2 regions of the Streptomyces sp. NPDC005808 genome follow, and region 1 is predicted to be linked to the other one. Evidence: riboswitches for the same ligand, from Rfam matches in the RefSeq annotation. Region 1 holds a riboswitch; the other holds the start of a gene.
What was found. A riboswitch is a leader RNA that binds a small molecule or an ion and turns the genes downstream of it on or off. The one in region 1 is predicted to bind thiamine pyrophosphate.
Positions count from the first base shown of each region.

Region 1 (3,204 bases):
CAGCGCAGCGCCCGCGTACGCCAGGACGAGCGTGTTGACGACCGAGGCGATGTGGTCGCGGCCGATGCGGATGCCCGCGCGGTACAGCCCCCGCCAGCCCATCGTCGGATTCGCCTCGTGCAGCTCCCAGACGGCGGAGGTCTGCGTCACCGTCACGTCGTCGAGCACACCGAGCGAACCGATGATGACGCCGGCGAGCAGCAGACCGCTCATGTCGATGGACGGATACAGGCCGTGGATCAGGCCGGTGTTGTCGTCCGTGTTGCCGGTCAGCGCGGCCCAGCCGATGAAGAGGGAACCGAGCACCCCGATCAGCAGCAGCGAGAGCAGGGTGCCGATCACCGCCACCGATGTCCGGGCCGAGAGGCCATGGCACATGTAGAGCGCGATCAGCATGATGGCGCTGGCTCCGACGACCGCCACGACCAGTGGGTTCGAGCCCTCCAGGATGGCGGGCAGGATGAAGAACGTCAGGATCATGAAGCTGACGGCAAGTGCGACCAGCGCCATGACGCCGCGCAACCGGCCGACCGCCACGACGATCAGCGCGAAGATCCCGGCGAGCACCGCCATCGGAATCCTGCGGTTCACATCGCTGACCGAGTACTGCAGGTCCTTCGGAGCGGAGGGCTCGTACGCGACCACGACCTTCTCGCCCTGGTGCAACTGGCGTGACTGGTCCGGCTGGACGATCTCGGTGAACGTACGGCCCTTGTCGCTGCCGGTGTCGACCCGGATCGTCGCCTTCTTGCAGTCACCCGTCGCCTGCTGCACTGCCGAGGAACCCTCGGCAGTGGAGGTGTCGCCGGTCGGGGTCTCCCCCGAGGCGTTCACGGAATCACAATCCACCTTCTCGACCTTGGTGACCGTCGCCTGCTGTGTCTGTCGGTCGAAACCGACACCGGTGCGCTCGTGCCCCGGGGCGCCGCCAGGCCAGAGCACCACGAGCCCCACGACGACCGCGGCGGCGAAGGGGATCAGCACCGCGCCGATGACCTTGCGCAGGTGCTTGGAGACGGGGGCCGCGGGGCCATGACTGTGACTGTGCGAGTGGCCGTGGCTGTCGCCCGGGTCTTGCCCACCGCCGGGTCCTCGCCCACCGCCGGATCCGTTGCTGCCCCCGGATCCCTGCCCACCGCCGGGTCCGTGGCCGCCCCCAGGTCCGCCCGCAACCCCGGGTCCGTTGCTGCCCTCGGATCCCTGCCCACCGCCGGGTCCCCGGCCGTCACCGGGACCTCTGCCACCGCCCGGGCCGTGCCCGTGGCCGTCGCCGGGGCCATGTCCGTGCGGCGGCTCGGACGGCGGAATAGGGGGCTGCTGCATCGTGGTCACCGACCGATCATCGCAAGAACGGACGGGGCCCACTGTTCAGCGCGCCCGATGTGACGCTAGCGTGGAGGCACCTTTGCACACGCGGGAGCTCGGAGCACCGGGCTGAGAGGGCGCTGATCTCCGTCTTAGCGATGTTTCACATGAAACATCGGCAGACGGAATCTGCTGCGTCGACCGCCGAACCTGTTACCGGGTAATGCCGGCGTAGGGAGTAGGTCTCATGACCAACAAGGACGAAGCAGGCACGTCTGTCTCCAGCCAGACGGGCGGGGCCCCTTCCCCGTCCCAGAACGACGGGGGCGGGCAGTCCATCGGCTGGCACAAGGCGTACGTCGAGGGATCGCGTCCCGATCTGCGGGTACCGGTCCGTCAGGTGCACCTCACCAACGGCCAGTCCGTCACGCTGTACGACACCTCCGGCCCGTACACCGATCCGACCGTCGAAACCGATGTACGCAGGGGTCTGGCGCCGCTGCGCGAACACTGGATCATCGCCCGCGGCGACACCGAGGAGTACGCGGGCCGCCCCGTCCGCCCCGAGGACGACGGGATCAAGCACACCTCACCGCGCGGCGGCCTTCGCAACCTCGACGCGGTCTTCCCGGGGCGGCCGCGCCAGCCGCGCCGGGGCCGCTCCGGACAGGCCGTGACGCAACTCGCGTACGCCCGGCGCGGCGAGATCACGCCGGAGATGGAGTTCGTGGCGGTTCGCGAGAACGTCGCCGCCGAGGTCGTACGCGAGGAGATCGCTGCCGGCCGCGCGGTGATGCCCGTGAACGTCAACCATCCGGAGATCGAGCCGATGATCATCGGCAAGCGGTTCCTGGTGAAGGTCAACGCGAACATCGGCAACTCGGCAGTGACCTCCTCCATCGAGGAGGAGGTGGACAAGATGACCTGGGCCACCAAGTGGGGCGCGGACACGGTCATGGACCTGTCCACCGGCCGCAACATCCACACCACCCGAGAGTGGGTACTGCGCAACTCTCCTGTGCCGATCGGCACGGTGCCGCTCTACCAGGCGTTGGAGAAGGTGGACGGCCGTGCTGAGGAGCTGACCTGGGAGATCTACAAGGACACGGTCATCGAGCAGGCCGAGCAGGGCGTGGACTACATGACGGTCCACGCGGGCGTGCGCCTGCCGTTCGTACCGCTCACCGCGAACCGCAAGACCGGCATCGTCTCGCGCGGTGGCTCGATCATGGCGGCGTGGTGCCTGGCCCACCACCAGGAGAGTTTCCTCTACGAGAACTTCGAGGAGCTGTGCGAGATCCTCGCGGCGTACGACGTCACGTACTCGCTCGGTGACGGGCTGCGGCCGGGATCGATCGCGGACGCCAACGACGCGGCGCAGTTCGCGGAGTTGAGGACGCTCGGGGAACTCAACACGATCGCGAAGCGTTTCAATGTTCAGACCATGATCGAAGGCCCGGGACATGTCCCGATGCACAAGATCAAGGAGAACATCGACCTTCAGCAGGAGATCTGTGATGAAGCTCCGTTCTATACGCTCGGCCCGCTGACCACGGACGTCGCGCCGGCGTACGACCACATCACCTCCGGCATCGGTGCCGCGATGATCGCCTGGTGGGGCACGGCCATGCTCTGCTATGTCACGCCCAAGGAGCACCTGGGCCTGCCCAATCGTGACGACGTCAAGACCGGCGTCATCACCTACAAGATCGCCGCCCACGCAGCCGACCTCGCCAAGGGGCACCCAGGTGCGCAGGTATGGGACGACGCGCTGTCCGACGCCCGCTTCGAGTTCCGCTGGGAGGACCAGTTCAACCTGGCCCTCGACCCGGACACGGCACGGGAGTTCCACGACGAGACACTCCCGGCCGAGCCCGCCAAGACGGCCCACTTCTGCTC
Region 1 covers NZ_JBIAIK010000008.1:225,645-228,848, reverse strand. The annotation lists gene ACFYPC_RS19965 (YibE/F family protein) at 1-1,332, opposite strand, end outside; TPP riboswitch at 1,404-1,560, shown strand; gene thiC (phosphomethylpyrimidine synthase ThiC) at 1,553-3,204, shown strand, end outside.

Region 2 (3,204 bases), on a different contig from region 1:
GCCGATGATGTTCGCCGCCACCGTGCGCGGTCCCTGGAGGGCGTTGTCCCAGTGGTGGACCAGAAGGCGGTCCTCGTACCTTCCCGAAGGGAAGGAAGCGCAGTCGCCGACCGCGTAGACGTCCGGCACGGAGGTGCGCAGATGGTCGTCGGCCAGGACCTCTCGGTGGGCGCCGAGCTCGATGCCGGAGCCGCTGAGCCAGGCGGTGGCGGGGCGCGCTCCGATGCCGACGATCACGGCGCCCGCGGGCACCCGTGAGCCGTCGTCCAGCACCACGGCGCCGGGCTCGACGCGCTCCACGCGCGCGTGGGTGCGCAACGAGGCTCCGCTGTCCGCGTACCAGGCGGCCATCGGGGCGGCCACCTCGGCGGGCAGCGCCCCGGCGAGCGGCCGGTCGGCGGCCTCGATGACGGTCACCACACATCCGGCCTCACGCGCTGCGGTGGCGAATTCGGCGCCGATCCAGCCCGCCCCCACCACCACGATGTCGTGCTGCTGGGCGAGGACGGGACGCAGCCGCTCGGCGTCGTCCAGGGTGCGCAGCAGATGGACCCCGGGCACGCCCTCCGTGCCCGGCAGCCGGATCGGTTCCGCGCCGGTCGCGACGACCAGGACGTCGTACGGCACCGGCCCCGCCACCGTGTCCAGCTCATGGTCCCCGGGGCGTACACCGAGCGCCTCGCGCCCGAGCCACAGGTCGATGCCCAGTGCCTCGAAGTCGAGGTCGAAGGCGGAGCCCTCGGCCTTGCCGAGCAGTACGGCCTTGGACAGCGGTGGGCGGTCGTACGGCTGGTGCGGCTCCGCCCCGATCAGCGTCACGCCGCCGGCGAAGCCCTGTTCCCGCAGGGCGACCGCGGTCTGTACGCCCGCCATGCCCGCGCCCACGACGACGACCTGCCGTACCGCCCGCTCCTGAACCTGCGTCTTGTCGGTCACCTGATCACCATAGACAGCTGACAATTCGTCAGTCAGCGGGCGTGCTCAGTGACCTGCTCCACACCGCCCCGACCTGACCTGCTCCGCACCGCCCGACCCGACCTGCTCCACACGACTGGGCAGCACCGCCCGGACGGATCCGCACGGCACCACCACAGACCCGCACGGCACCACTAGGGGGTGTCGCTGGGGCGGACCTCTTCCACCGAACTGGTCCCGCTGCCCCGCTGCGACTCCCACTCCCACGTCTCCTCCAGGCGGACACGCCCGTCGGGCAGCTCGGTCACGCGGGACACGCAGTGCCCCGAGGAGGTGCCGCCGGGCGCCTGGTCGGCGACCGGCGACAGGGCGAGGCCGTCGAGCGAACGGGCCATGGACGGAGGCTCCCTTACTGAGACATACGGCAGCGAGCTAGGCTGGTCAACGTAAAGCACTCGCGGGAGTCCGGACGACCGGGCTGAGAGGGAGGCTGGACGGCCTCCGACCGTACGAACCTGATCCGGGTCATGCCGGCGAAGGGAGGGGCTGGACGCCCATGTCGCATACACCGCCTGACACATCCCGTACGTCCGTGTCACCAGGCATCTCAGACGTCCTCGTCATCGGGGGCGGAATCATCGGGCTGGTGACGGCCTGGCGGGCCGCGCAGCGCGGACTGACGACCACGCTGGTGGACCCCGAGCCCGGCGGCGGCGCCGCGCAGGTCGCGGCCGGCATGCTCGCCGCCGTCACCGAACTGCACTACGGAGAGCAGACCCTGCTGGGCCTCAACCTGGCCTCCGCGCACCGCTATCCGGACTTCGTCGCCGAGCTCACCGAGGCGACGGGCCAGGACCTCGGCTACCGCCGGTGCGGCACCCTGGCCGTCGCACTCGACGCCGACGACCGTGTGCACCTGCGTGAACTGCACACCCTGCAACGTCAGTCCGGGCTCGACTCCGAGTGGCTCAGCGGCCGTGAGTGCCGCCGCCTCGAACCGATGCTCGCGCCCGGCGTGCGGGGCGGGCTGCGGGTGGACGGCGACCACCAGATCGATCCGCGCCGGCTCGCGAAGGCCCTGGTCACGGCCTGCGAGCGGGCCGGAGTGGTGTTCCGCCGGACGTGGGCCGAGCGCCTGGGCGTGGTACGGGACCGGGCCCAGGGAGTCGTCACCGCGGACGGCGTCAAGCTGTCGGCCGGGCAGGTGGTCCTCGCCGCGGGCAGCCTCAGCGGGCGCCTCGCGGGCGTTCCCGAGGCTCTGCTACCGCCCGTGCGCCCCGTGAAGGGGCAGGTGCTGCGGCTTACCGTGCCACGGCCGTACGCGCCCTTCCTCAGCCGCACCGTGCGTGCCGTCGTGCGCGGCAGCCATGTCTATCTGGTGCCGCGCGAGAACGGCGAGCTCGTCGTCGGCGCGACCAGCGAGGAGCTGGGCTGGGACACGACGGTGACCGCGGGCGGCGTGTACGAGCTGCTGCGCGACGCCCATGAGCTGGTCCCCGGAATCACCGAGCTGCCGCTCACCGAGACCCGCGCAGGACTGCGCCCCGGGTCGCCGGACAACGCGCCGCTGCTCGGTCCCACCGAGCTCGACGGGCTCCTCCTGGCGACCGGGCACTACCGCAACGGCGTCCTGCTGACCCCCGTCACCGGTGACGCGATGGCGCACGCCCTGACCACCGGTGAACTCCCGGACGTGGCACGCCCCTTCTCCCCCAAGCGCTTCAGCCCGGCACGCACGGAGCAGCCCGTATGAGCATCCTCGTCAGCGTCTTCGTCAACGGAGAGCGGCAGCGGGTCGCCGCCGGAACCGCTCTCGACACCCTCGTCGCGGCGCTCACCCCGGCTCCGTCCGGTGTCGCCGCCGCGCTCAACGAAACCGTCGTCCCGCGAGGGCAGTGGTCCTCCACCTCCCTCTCCGAGGGAGACCGTGTCGAAGTCCTCACTGCCGTCCAAGGAGGCTGACCCATGGCCGACGATCCCTTTGTCCTCGGTGGTACGTCCTTCTCGTCCCGTCTGATCATGGGTACGGGGGGTGCGCCCAGCCTCGATGTCCTGGAGCGCTCGCTCGTCGCTTCCGGTACGGAGCTGACGACGGTCGCCATGCGGCGCGTAAACGCTTACGTACACGGTTCCGTGCTCTCCGTCCTCGACCGGCTCGGCATCCGGGTGCTGCCGAACACGGCGGGCTGCTTCACCGCCGGCGAGGCCGTACTGACCGCCCGCCTCGCGCGCGAGGCCCTGGGCACCGACGTGATCAAGCTGGAGGTCATCGCCGACGAGCGCACGCTG
Region 2 covers NZ_JBIAIK010000007.1:397,006-400,209, forward strand. The annotation lists gene ACFYPC_RS18790 (NAD(P)/FAD-dependent oxidoreductase) at 1-873, opposite strand, end outside; gene ACFYPC_RS18795 (hypothetical protein) at 1,110-1,310, opposite strand; TPP riboswitch at 1,363-1,474, shown strand; gene thiO (glycine oxidase ThiO) at 1,472-2,668, shown strand; gene thiS (sulfur carrier protein ThiS) at 2,665-2,877, shown strand; gene ACFYPC_RS18810 (thiazole synthase) at 2,881-3,204, shown strand, end outside.
Region 2: it holds a riboswitch for thiamine pyrophosphate, as region 1 does, so the genes downstream of both, thiO (glycine oxidase ThiO) here and thiC (phosphomethylpyrimidine synthase ThiC) in region 1, are expected to answer to the same signal.